Regions from separate parts of the Methylobacterium sp. 22177 genome, predicted to be linked through region 2. Evidence: riboswitches for the same ligand, from Rfam matches in the RefSeq annotation. Region 2 holds a riboswitch; each other region holds the start of a gene.
The links. A riboswitch is a leader RNA that binds a small molecule or an ion and turns the genes downstream of it on or off. The one in region 2 is predicted to bind cobalamin.
Positions count from the first base shown of each region.

Region 1: it holds a riboswitch for cobalamin, as region 2 does, so the genes downstream of both, ACTJK8_RS30630 (TonB-dependent receptor plug domain-containing protein) here and ACTJK8_RS28670 (TonB-dependent receptor plug domain-containing protein) in region 2, are expected to answer to the same signal.
Region 3: it holds a riboswitch for cobalamin, as region 2 does, so the genes downstream of both, ACTJK8_RS13725 (TonB-dependent receptor) here and ACTJK8_RS28670 (TonB-dependent receptor plug domain-containing protein) in region 2, are expected to answer to the same signal.

Region 1 covers NZ_JBQEPK010000072.1:11,747-16,024, forward strand. The annotation lists gene ACTJK8_RS30620 (GntR family transcriptional regulator) at 1-57, shown strand, start outside; gene ACTJK8_RS30625 (DUF3658 domain-containing protein) at 426-1,208, shown strand; cobalamin riboswitch at 1,505-1,713, shown strand; gene ACTJK8_RS30630 (TonB-dependent receptor plug domain-containing protein) at 1,833-3,803, shown strand; partial or broken gene ACTJK8_RS30635 (ABC transporter substrate-binding protein) at 3,812-4,278, shown strand, end outside.
Region 2 covers NZ_JBQEPK010000056.1:245-4,522, forward strand. The annotation lists partial or broken gene ACTJK8_RS28665 (ABC transporter substrate-binding protein) at 1-505, opposite strand, end outside; gene ACTJK8_RS28670 (TonB-dependent receptor plug domain-containing protein) at 514-2,484, opposite strand; cobalamin riboswitch at 2,604-2,812, opposite strand; gene nikA (nickel ABC transporter substrate-binding protein) at 3,105-4,278, shown strand, end outside.
Region 3 covers NZ_JBQEPK010000012.1:98,454-102,731, forward strand. The annotation lists gene ACTJK8_RS13725 (TonB-dependent receptor) at 1-2,023, opposite strand, end outside; cobalamin riboswitch at 2,309-2,501, opposite strand; gene ACTJK8_RS13730 (NUDIX hydrolase) at 2,639-3,073, shown strand; gene ACTJK8_RS13735 (RluA family pseudouridine synthase) at 3,216-4,278, shown strand, end outside.

The DNA.
Region 1 (4,278 bases), on a different contig from region 2:
GTAAAAGAACCAGGAACGGTCAGGAGCTTCGACCCGCGCCCCGAAGCCGTGGCGTAGGTATTCCGAGACGGCGCCCTGTCGGGCGCCAAGTTTGCCATGATCGAAGGCGGGATAACTATCGTGCGGATAGCGGACGACATCCTGCCAACGTTCAGTACGGGATAGACATCCCGTAAGGTCTGCTTTGGGGAAGCTATAAAATTGATCTGAGCGTCCGGGTTGGGTCGCCACCGGAATGGCGGCTCAGGGTGGTTTTTCGCCGGTCTGCGTTCGGGCATCAACGTAAGAAAGCGGACGCTACCTCCTCGCCAGCTCCGGCCCCTTTGCGGACGAAGCCAACTGAGCAATAAGCCTCTATTCTAGCGCAGATAATCGACAATATCAGCGCGGTTTATGCCGGGGGCAAATCATGTTAACTTGCTGGTATGGGCATCTTCCACATCACCCCCAGTGATACAGCCGGTGGTAGCCTCGTTCAGGCGCTGCGCAACGCAGGTCAGGACATTGAGGTGCTCAATTTTCGGGACGATCTCAGTTGTGGGCCTATCCACCCGCTTGATCCTGCTACGCGGGCAGCATGGTGGAGGCAGTGGTATGGTGGCCCTGAAACGGAGAATGAAGTCGATCAGTTCTGGGAGCGTGTGGCCACGACAGACGGCTACCCGATCGTCTGGTTCAGTCGGCATACCGCTTCTGAATATTGCTTTTTCATCGCGTTGAATGCTTGGCTTGGAGAGCGCCCTTTCTATATCATCGACGTGACGGGGCGGCAGGTCTCCTCGAAAATGCGGGACGGTTCAACGATAGTGTACCAACCCCAATCAGTCTCGATAATGGGCGCGGATGCCATGAGATCGCTCCTCGGTCAACAAGTGCCAATGACCGTGGAAGAGAGACATGAAAACCGAAAGCTATGGCAGTACCTTCAGTCTGAGAATGCGCCGTTCCGGATCATCAAAGAAGCAAGGCTAGTTTCAACGACGATTGACCACTTTGATCCGATTATCGAGGCGCAAGCGACTTCAGAATGGAAATCGGTCGCGAGCATCATCCATGAAGCCTTTGGAGAAAGTTCCGAGCCATATAGGCAAGTTGGCGACTTGATGTTGCAGATGCGCCTCGTTGCCCTTGTCGAGCAAGGTCGGCTCCTTGCTGAAGGTGATCCCTGGAACCGGTCTTCTCGCATAAGGCTGCCGGCGGCTGACTGATCAAGGCATGAGAAGCGCATGCGTGCGCTGGCCATTCGACGTTTGAATTGCGGGTAGGACGCCCCAGGCGCTTTCCATCCCGAACCGAATTTGCCGAGCGGCCGACAAGTGTCCGCTTCTGGGAAGCTCCGTTGGGCGGTCCGGACGGCTGGGTTGGGTGGTTTCCGGCTAGTCGGCTTTGAAGCATCAAACCCAAAGAGCGGTCGTTCGACCCATTGCAGGAGCTGGCCAAACGCCGAAGCCGGCGTCACCGCGGCGCTATTCCGATGCTCGCGTTGACTCTCGAGTTCGTGAGGCTGTAGCTGAGCAGTGACGGTTCCCCTCGGGGATCAAAAGGGAACGCGGTGAGGTCACGCCCGTGAGGGCTCGGCCGATGCCTCGGCTGCCCCCGCAACTGTAAGCGGCGAGTCCTTCATCACGACGTCACTGGGCGGCCTCGCCCGGGAAGACGATGAGAGGGCAACGACCCGCGAGCCAGGAGACCTGCCGTCAGCCGTGGTCACACGCGGAGCTTGCCGGGCGGGGTGTCCTGGGAGGTGTCGCGGCGCCGTGGTTCCTTGGAGGACGCGACCGCCGAGGCCTCGTTCGCGGTGACGTGCCACAGCCGTCCCCCGAGGCCGTCCCGTGTCCAGTCCCGTTTCCTCCGCGCTCCGGCGCACGCTGGCGCTGTCCTGCGCCGCATCCGCGCTGCTCGTCTCCATTCCCGCCCGCGCGCAGCAGGTCGCCGCGCCCTTCGCCGATGCCCAGGGAGGCGCGCAAGCTGCGGTCTCCCTGTCCGAGATCTCCGTGTCGGCTACCGGCGTGCCGACGCCAATTGCCAACACAGGATCGAGTGTCACCGTGCTCACCGACCGCCTGCTTCAGGAGCAGCAGCGCCGGACGGCGCCGGATGCTCTGCAGCAGGTGCCGGGCCTCAACGTCGTGCAGACCGGCGGCGCCGGCGGCCAAACCTCGGTCTTCATCCGGGGCACCAACTCGAACCACGTGAAGGTCCAGATCGACGGCATCGACGTCAACGACCCCTCGACCCCGAACCGCGCCTTCGACTTCAGCCAGCTCCAGACCTACGACCTCTCGCGGATCGAGGTGCTGCGCGGGCCCCAAAGCGGCCTCTACGGGGCCGACGCCATCGGCGGCGTCATCTCCGTCGTCACCAAGCGCGGCGAAGGGCCGGCTCGGGCGACGGCGACCGTCGAGGGCGGCTCGTTCGGCACCTTCAACCAGTTCGGCAACATCTCCGGCTCGGAGGGGATCTTCGACTACTCGGTGTCGGTCGGCCACATCCGGCAATCCGCCGTCCAGGTCACGCCGTTCGAATTGCTGCCTCGCGGGGTGCCGTTGCGGACCGCCTTCACCGACATCAAGACGGTCTCGACCAAGCTCGGGGCGCAACTCACCGACGAATTCCGATTCAACTACGTGCTGCGCTTCTCCGACAGCGCCTATCTCGACCAGGCCGACGGCGGTTTTCCGTACGTGCCGCTGCCGTACCGGAACCTCAACGACCAGCAGCAACTGATCATGAGGGGCGAGGCCGAGTGGACGCCGGTGCCGGGCTTCCACAACGTCTTCGGGGCGAACTACTCGAAGTTCGACCGCCTGTTCGCCGGCCCGCTCGACCCGCTCGCGCCGCCGACGCCCACCACCTACCTCGGTGAGCGGACCCGGTTCGACTACCGCGGCGACTGGCAGGTCTCACCCGGCAACCTCGTCCTGTTCGGGGCCCAGCGCGAGGACGAGCGCTTCGAGACGACCGGCATCGACCGGTCCAACGGCAACACCGCCGGCTTCGCCGAGCTTCAGACGACGCCCTTCGCGGGAGCCGCGCTGGTCGCCAACATCCGCCACGACGCGAACGACCAGTTCGGCGGCGCGACCACCTTTCGGGTGGCGCCGAGCTACATCGTGCCCGGCACCGATACCCGCCTGAAGGGCAGCGTCGGCACCGGCTTCAAGCCGCCGACCCTGAGCCAGCTCTACCAGGACTACCCGGGCTTCCGCTTCTTCGGGAACCCGAACCTGCGGCCGGAGGACAGCTTCGGGTTCGACGGCGGCTTCGAGCAGCCGCTGTTCGACGGGTTCATGACCGTGGGCGCGACCTACTACCAGACCGATTTCAAGAACCTGATCCAGACGGCCTACTACCCGACCTTCTCCACCAACGTGAACGTCGGTCGGGCGACCGCCTACGGCACCGAGAGCTTTGTCGCCCTGCGCTTCAACGAGTCCTGGAGCGGGCGGCTGGACTGGACCACCACTGTGACGAAGGACGAGATCGCCCACCAGGAGCTGCTGCGTCGGCCTCGCAACAAGGTCAGCGCGACCGCGATCTGGAACCTGATGCCGGGCTTGACCATGACCGGCACGCTCATCGTGCTGGGGTCGTTCGTGGACGGGAACAGGGACTTCTCCGTGCCCCGCCTGAAGGCCCCCGGCTTCACGCTGGTGAACCTGTCAATCAACTACGCCTGGAGCGAGACCCTGACGGTGTTCGGGCGGATCGATAACCTGTTCGACCAGCGCTACCAGAACCCGACCGGCTTCCAGGGCCCGGGGCTCGCCGTCTACGGTGGCGTCCGCGTGGCGTCGTTCTGAGGTCGCCGATGCCGTCGCGCCGCATGCTTGCCCTCACGGCAATCCTGTCCGCCGTACCCATGGGTGCAGCGGCGGCACCCGTGCGGGTAGTCTCGATGAACTTATGTGCCGACGAGCTCGTCCTGCGGCTGGCCGACCGCGACCAGGTGCTGGCGGTCACCTATCTCGCTCGCGACCCGCGTGGGTCGACGGTCGCAAGCGAGGCGGTCGGGCTGCCAGTGACGCGGGGTCTGACCGAGGAGGTCGTAGCCCTGAAGCCCGACCTTGTGATCGCCGGTGCGTTCACGACCCGCACGACGGTGGGCATGTTGAAGCGCGTCGGCGCCCCCGTGCTCGAACTCGGCGTGCCGGCCGACCTCGACGGCGTCCGTGCGCAGATCCGGCAGGTCGCGGCGGCGCTCGGCCATCCCGAACGGGGCGAGGCGATGGTGGCGGCGCTCGATGCGCGTCTTGCCGCCATCTTGCCGGCCAAGCG
Region 2 (4,278 bases):
TGAAGGCGTTCGGACGCATCACCAGGGCGCGTAGAGGCCGCTTGGCCGGCAAGATGGCGGCAAGACGCGCATCGAGCGCCGCCACCATCGCCTCGCCCCGTTCGGGATGGCCGAGCGCCGCCGCGACCTGCCGGATCTGCGCACGGACGCCGTCGAGGTCGGCCGGCACGCCGAGTTCGAGCACGGGGGCGCCGACGCGCTTCAACATGCCCACCGTCGTGCGGGTCGTGAACGCACCGGCGATCACAAGGTCGGGCTTCAGGGCTACGACCTCCTCGGTCAGACCCCGCGTCACTGGCAGCCCGACCGCCTCGCTTGCGACCGTCGACCCACGCGGGTCGCGAGCGAGATAGGTGACCGCCAGCACCTGGTCGCGGTCGGCCAGCCGCAGGACGAGCTCGTCGGCACATAAGTTCATCGAGACTACCCGCACGGGTGCCGCCGCTGCACCCATGGGTACGGCGGACAGGATTGCCGTGAGGGCAAGCATGCGGCGCGACGGCATCGGCGACCTCAGAACGACGCCACGCGGACGCCACCGTAGACGGCGAGCCCCGGGCCCTGGAAGCCGGTCGGGTTCTGGTAGCGCTGGTCGAACAGGTTATCGATCCGCCCGAACACCGTCAGGGTCTCGCTCCAGGCGTAGTTGATTGACAGGTTCACCAGCGTGAAGCCGGGGGCCTTCAGGCGGGGCACGGAGAAGTCCCTGTTCCCGTCCACGAACGACCCCAGCACGATGAGCGTGCCGGTCATGGTCAAGCCCGGCATCAGGTTCCAGATCGCGGTCGCGCTGACCTTGTTGCGAGGCCGACGCAGCAGCTCCTGGTGGGCGATCTCGTCCTTCGTCACAGTGGTGGTCCAGTCCAGCCGCCCGCTCCAGGACTCGTTGAAGCGCAGGGCGACAAAGCTCTCGGTGCCGTAGGCGGTCGCCCGACCGACGTTCACGTTGGTGGAGAAGGTCGGGTAGTAGGCCGTCTGGATCAGGTTCTTGAAATCGGTCTGGTAGTAGGTCGCGCCCACGGTCATGAACCCGTCGAACAGCGGCTGCTCGAAGCCGCCGTCGAACCCGAAGCTGTCCTCCGGCCGCAGGTTCGGGTTCCCGAAGAAGCGGAAGCCCGGGTAGTCCTGGTAGAGCTGGCTCAGGGTCGGCGGCTTGAAGCCGGTGCCGACGCTGCCCTTCAGGCGGGTATCGGTGCCGGGCACGATGTAGCTCGGCGCCACCCGAAAGGTGGTCGCGCCGCCGAACTGGTCGTTCGCGTCGTGGCGGATGTTGGCGACCAGCGCGGCTCCCGCGAAGGGCGTCGTCTGAAGCTCGGCGAAGCCGGCGGTGTTGCCGTTGGACCGGTCGATGCCGGTCGTCTCGAAGCGCTCGTCCTCGCGCTGGGCCCCGAACAGGACGAGGTTGCCGGGTGAGACCTGCCAGTCGCCGCGGTAGTCGAACCGGGTCCGCTCACCGAGGTAGGTGGTGGGCGTCGGCGGCGCGAGCGGGTCGAGCGGGCCGGCGAACAGGCGGTCGAACTTCGAGTAGTTCGCCCCGAAGACGTTGTGGAAGCCCGGCACCGGCGTCCACTCGGCCTCGCCCCTCATGATCAGTTGCTGCTGGTCGTTGAGGTTCCGGTACGGCAGCGGCACGTACGGAAAACCGCCGTCGGCCTGGTCGAGATAGGCGCTGTCGGAGAAGCGCAGCACGTAGTTGAATCGGAATTCGTCGGTGAGTTGCGCCCCGAGCTTGGTCGAGACCGTCTTGATGTCGGTGAAGGCGGTCCGCAACGGCACCCCGCGAGGCAGCAATTCGAACGGCGTGACCTGGACGGCGGATTGCCGGATGTGGCCGACCGACACCGAGTAGTCGAAGATCCCCTCCGAGCCGGAGATGTTGCCGAACTGGTTGAAGGTGCCGAACGAGCCGCCCTCGACGGTCGCCGTCGCCCGAGCCGGCCCTTCGCCGCGCTTGGTGACGACGGAGATGACGCCGCCGATGGCGTCGGCCCCGTAGAGGCCGCTTTGGGGCCCGCGCAGCACCTCGATCCGCGAGAGGTCGTAGGTCTGGAGCTGGCTGAAGTCGAAGGCGCGGTTCGGGGTCGAGGGGTCGTTGACGTCGATGCCGTCGATCTGGACCTTCACGTGGTTCGAGTTGGTGCCCCGGATGAAGACCGAGGTTTGGCCGCCGGCGCCGCCGGTCTGCACGACGTTGAGGCCCGGCACCTGCTGCAGAGCATCCGGCGCCGTCCGGCGCTGCTGCTCCTGAAGCAGGCGGTCGGTGAGCACGGTGACACTCGATCCTGTGTTGGCAATTGGCGTCGGCACGCCGGTAGCCGACACGGAGATCTCGGACAGGGAGACCGCAGCTTGCGCGCCTCCCTGGGCATCGGCGAAGGGCGCGGCGACCTGCTGCGCGCGGGCGGGAATGGAGACGAGCAGCGCGGATGCGGCGCAGGACAGCGCCAGCGTGCGCCGGAGCGCGGAGGAAACGGGACTGGACACGGGACGGCCTCGGGGGACGGCTGTGGCACGTCACCGCGAACGAGGCCTCGGCGGTCGCGTCCTCCAAGGAACCACGGCGCCGCGACACCTCCCAGGACACCCCGCCCGGCAAGCTCCGCGTGTGACCACGGCTGACGGCAGGTCTCCTGGCTCGCGGGTCGTCGCCCTCTCATCGTCTTCCCGGACGAGGCCGCCCAGTGACGTGGTGATGAAGGACTCGCCGCTTACAGTTGCGGGGGCAGCCGCGGTATCGGCCGAGCCCTCACGGGCCTGACCTCACCGCGTTCCCTTTTGATCCCCGAGGGGAACCGTCTTGCTCAAGCTAGGCTGCGGTGCATCTATCCGTCAACGCACGGAAGCACGTTGTTCAGATGTGTGGCATTTGAGGCGTCGGTTGATGTCTAAGCAGTGTGGCTTTCCGCCGATCCGTTTTGAATTCACACCCTCGCCAAGCGACGAACGTCCGCCGGGCTCCCACAGGATAGAGGTGGGACGTACTGAACACCTTAGCGAAGGGTGTCCAATCCTCGGTCGCGGTGAACACCCTGTTGGAAAGGGTTCACGGTCAAGCTTGGGCGGTGTATGATGTTCGGCGGCGATCCTCATACCGCGACCCATACATGACCAAGTTGGCGACCCTCGCCGTCGCCGCGATGGCGGCGAGCTTCCTCGGACCGCCCCAGACAGCCGCCGGGCAACTCACCTACTCGTGGCCCTCGAATGTCGGACCGCTGAACCCGCACCTCTACGCGCCCAACCAGATGTTCGCGCAGGCGAGCGTCTACGAGCCTTTGGTGAAGTACCGCGGTGATGGATCGGTCGAGCCCTGGCTCGCGACCTCGTGGACCATCTCTGAGGACGGGCGGACCTACGATTTCGTACTGCGCCCCGGCGTGACCTTCAGTGATGGCACGCCCTTCGACGCGAAAGCGGTCAAGGCGAACTTCGACGCGATCCTGGCCAACCGTCCGCGGCACGCGTGGCTCGATCTCGTCCAGCAGATCGAACGCACAGAAGTTGTCGGGCCTCTGGCGTTCCGCCTCGTCCTGAAGGCGCCGCACTACCCGACGCTGCTCGAACTTTCCCTGCCGCGGCCCTTCCGGTTCCTGTCTCCGAGCGCCATGGGCCCTGGCGGTACGACGGCCGTCGGCATCAGGGCGCCGGTCGGCACTGGGCCGTGGCGGCTCGTCGATACTCAGCTCGGCGTCTCCGACACGTTCGAGAGCACCCCGGGTTACTGGGGCCCGAGACCCATCTTCGACCGGCTCGTCGTCAAGGTCATCCCCGATCCCAACACCCGCGTCATCGCCCTGCAGACGGGGGAGATCGACTTCGTCTATGGCGCGGCCGGCCAGATTCCTTCGGAAGCCTTCGTCCGCCTTCGGGACATGGCCCCGAACTTTGCCGCAGCGGTCTCGCCGCCGCTGGCGACCCGGGTGCTGGCGATGAACTCCGCGCGCTTCCCGACCGATGATCGGGCGGTCCGCCTCGCCATCAACCACGCCGTCGACAAGGACACGCTGGTCCGGACGGTACTCGACGGGATCGAGCCGCGCGCGGACTTCCTGTTTGCGCCGCGCGTGCCGTACGCCGACGTCGGGCTGAAGCCCTACGGCTTCGACCGGGCCGCGGCCTCCCGCATGCTCGATGCCGCCGGCTGGACGCTTGGGCGTGACGGCGTGCGTGAGAAGGACGGACGCCGCCTTGCCGTCGAGATCGATTTCGTCGGGACAAACGCTCAGCAGCGGGCGATTGCCGAGGTTCTCCAGTCCGATCTTAGCCGCGTGGGCATCG
Region 3 (4,278 bases), on a different contig from region 2:
GGACCGCGTTGACGAGGTTGTAGGCCGGGCGCCGCGCCGTGTTGCCGAAGTCGCTGTAGACCTGCCCGACGTTCTGCAGCCCGACCCGCGCGGTCCAGTCGCGGGTGACGTCCCAGGTCAGCCAGAGGTTGGCCACGCGCTCCGGCACGTCGATCGGCTGGTTGCCGGCATACGAGACCGTGGCGCCGTTCACCGTCTGGTCGAACCGGTCGTACTGCGCGTGCAGGAGCGCGAGGTTGCCGTCGAGGCGCCAGCCCGGCGCGAAGCGCCAGCCGAGCGCCAGCTCGAAACCCTGCGAGGACTGGCTCCCGACCTGCGTCGAGAGCGTCGGCTGTCCGGGGATCGCCGAGATCAGGTTGTCCTTGACGATCCGGTAGCCCGCGACGGTCCATTCCAGGGCGCCGTCGAAGGCCAGACCCTTGGCGCCGATCTCGACCTGATCGCCGGTCGCGAGCTTGAAGCCGGCCAGCGACTGCGACAGCGTGATCAGGCTGTTCACCGGGTCGGTGGCGAAGCTGTACTGGGCGTAGAGCGCGCTGTCCGGCGTCGGGTTGTAGACGAGGCCGAACCGGTAGCCGAGCGCCCGGTAGGTCCTCTCGAACCGCGATCCCGTCTGCAGGTCTTCCCGATTGAGCGTCGGCACGTCGAGGCGCACGCCGGTGAGGAACGAGAGCTTGTCCGACAGGATCAGCCGGTCCTCGGCGAAGACCGAGGCCTGGCTCGTCTGCGTGGCGTAGGCCGGACGGGCCCGCCCGTTCTGCGGGAACAGGCCCGGATCGTAGCCGGTGAGCGGCACGCTGGTGGTCTGGTCGAAGTAGAAGTTGTTGGTGTGGCGGAAATCGATGTGGTTCACGTCGAACCCGGCCACGAACTGGTTCGGCAGCCCGAACAGGCTCCCGCGGAACGTCGCGTCGAGGCGGTCTCCGACCTGCTCCTGGCTGTGGTAGATCTCCAGGTAGTCGCCCCGGTCCACGAGCCCGGTGCCGCGGTTGTAGCTGTACTGCTCGACGTCGAGCCAGTGGCGCCGGCTGGTGAGCCGGTAAGCGGTGTTGCGGATCGTGATGTCGGCCGAGGGGGACCACTCGGTCTTGAGCTGGGTCCAGTTGTCGGCCCAGGTGATCTTCGCGTCGCGGACGTTGTAGTTGTTGAACCGTATGAGGTCCGGGATCCGTCCCGCGACGAGCGGCGTGCCCCAGTAGCGGGCGGGCTCCTGGTAGCCGAGATCGTGGCTCAGCGTGAACGCGAGGTCGGCGCTCGGCCGGAACAGCAGGGCGGCGGAGACCGCGAGGTTGCGGAAATCGCCCTCCGGCCGGATCCAGCCGTCGGCGCGGTTGCCGCTGACGTTGAGGCGGTACGCGAAGGTGTCGCCGTACTCCGCCTGGCCCAGCGGGCCGCCGGAATCGAGGGCGAGGCGCGCGACCCCGTCGGTGCCGATGACCGCGCGGGCGGCGTTGACCGGCACGAAGACCGGCTTCTTCGGAACCACGTTGATGACGCCGCCGATGGCGCCGTCGCCGTAGAGCACCGAGGACGGCCCGCGCAGCACCTCGATCCGCTCGACGTTCCACGTGTCGAACGGGAAGGTCACGGTGTTGGCGCCGACGTAGAAGCGCGTGCCGTCGTAGAGCTGCTGGATCGAGTTCGGCCCGGCGAAGCCGCGGGACGTGAACGCGCCGTTGCCGTTGCCGGGCGCCGCGATGGTGGTGATGCCGGTCGCGTCCTGGATCACGGCCTCGGCGATCGTATCCTGTCCGCGGAGCCGCGCGGTCTCGCCCGACACGATGTCGAGGCTGGCCGGCGTCTCCAGCGGCGTCAGGCCGAGGCGACTCGCGGTCCGGTCGGGCGTGCGCAGGTTGAGGCCGTTCGGCGGGAGGCGGCTCGGGTCGCCGCCCGCGCCCGCGACGGACAGCTCATCCAGGGTGACCGCCTCCTGGGCGGCGGTCGGGCCGGCGAGGAGCGCGAGGAGAACGCCGCAGAGCGGGGCCCGCCCGCCGAGGCGGGAGCGATAGGTCGAGAATGACATGGGAGAAGCGGTCCGTGCACGGCGCGCGCCGGCCCCCGCGTCGTACACGCATTGTAATAACATTACAACGCGTCGGCCGTCCGGATGGCTCAGCCTGTGCGGGCGCGCGACGGCGTCCCGGGACAGGGCTCGAGGGTCTCGAGGCGGCGGAGACGGGCATGGGAAACGGCGTCGCGGGCGCGCTTGCTGTGGCACGTCACCGCGAACGAGGCCTCGGCGACCGCCTCCCCTCGGGACTGGCGGCGCCTCGACACCCGCCAGGACACCCCGCCCGGCGCGTTTCGCGTGTGACCACGGCTGACGGCAGGTCTCCTGGCTCGCGGGTCGCCGCCCTCGCACCGTCTTCCCGGGGTGACCCAGTGACGTGGTGGTGAAGGGCTCGCCGCTCACAGTTGCGGGGGCAGCCGCGGCTTCGGGGCGAACCCCTCACCGCGTTCCCTTTTGATCCCCGAGGGGAACCGTCGAGCACAGCTTGGCCGTAGCGGGCCCGGGCGTCAACCGCGTGTCCGTTTGTTGCCGTGGATCGGCGCGCGGGGCACCGAGCCGTTGCGGCCTCGCCGACGACGGGCTAGCCGGTGCGGGATGACGGTCTGGCGGCCCCCTGCGGAGATTCGCGTGAAGGCGCTGGGCCTGCCCCGGCGCGGCAACAGCCTGCTCGTGGCGGAGGTCCGCGCGGATGACGGGCGCCTGAAAGGCGTCCGGCCCCTCGGCGGCAGCGTCGCCTTCGGCGAGCGGGTCGAGGACGCCCTGATCCGGGAGTTCCGGGAGGAACTCGGCGTCACCGTCTCGGTGCTCGGCGGCCCCCGCGTCATGGAGAACATCTTCACGCACGAGGGGCAGGTCGGGCACGAGGTGCTGTTCCTGTTCCCCGTCGCCCTGCCGCCGGGGCTGTTCGACGGGCCGGAGCGCTTCGTCTTCCACGAGGATTCCGGCACCGCCTGCGTGGCCCGGTGGTGCGATCTGGACGGGCTCGACGTCCCGGGCGGTCCGGATCTCTTCCCCGCAGGCCTGAAGGCCCGGCTCCGCGACGCGTGGGACGCGGAGCCCTGACGGACCGAGCCGGCCCACCGCCTTTGCCGCTCGGCGCGGGCGATGCTACAGCCGGGCAATCCCATCGGTCCGGACGTCCGCGACGCCGCGGCCCATGCGCTTGGACGCTCCGTCCGACGCGAAGACGGGTGCCGGCGGAAGCATGACGACACGACCTCCCAGAAGCGGCGGGCCGAAGGGGCGCAAGCCCCAGGCCGGCAAGTTCGATGCGGGCAAGTTCAGGGGCGGCAAGGCCCAGGCCGACGGCCGCGCCCGCACGGGCCCGCGCACCAGCGCCCGCGACGCCGCCGAGCGCGCGGCCCGCAACCGCGGCGAGGATGCCGGCACCCGCGATCCTTGGGGATCGCAGGGCGCTGCGGTCTCCGCGCCGGCCCGGCCCCCGAAGCCGCGCCGCGACGTCGCCGCACCGCGCGACGACGCACCGCGGGACGCCGCCGCGGCCAAGCCCGGCAGCCGGCCTCCGGCCAGGCGCTCGGCGGCCCCCTCCCCCGCCCTTGCCGCCGCCCCCGCGCCCGGTCCGACCCGGCGCGAGCAGCGCGCCGCCGCCTCCGCGACCCTCGCCTCCGGCGTGCAGACCCTGACGGTCGAGCCGGACGAGGCCGGGATGCGGATCGACCGCTTCCTCACCGCCCGCTTCCCGCTCCTGCCCTTCACCCGCGTGCAGACCATCGTGCGCAAGGGCGAATTGCGGGTCGACGGCAAGCGCGCCAAGCCGAACGACCGGCTGGAGCCGGGCATGAGCGTGCGCGTGCCGCCGCTGCGCCTGGACCAGCCTACCGAGCGGCCGCGCAGCGCCGCCCGCGAGCAGGACGACGCGGCGTTCATCCGGTCGCTGATCCTCTACGAGGACGCCGACATGATGATCCTCAACAAGCCCTTCGGCCTCGCGGTCCAGGGCGGTTCGGGGACGGTCCGCCACGTGGACGGCCTGCTCGCCGCCCTCACGGGTCCGGACGGCCAGAAGCCGCGCCTCGTCCACCGGCTGGACAAGGATACGGCCGGCTGCCTGATCATCGCCAAGACCCGACTCGCCGCCGCGACGCTGGCCAAGAGCTTCCGGTCCCGGGCGGCGCGGAAGATCTACTGGGCGCTCACCGCGGGCGTTCCCCGGGTGCGGCAGGGGCGCGTCTCGACCTACCTCGCCAAGGAGGAACCCACGGACGCCGACGCGCGGATGCGGGTCGCCAAGCACGGCGACGAGGGTG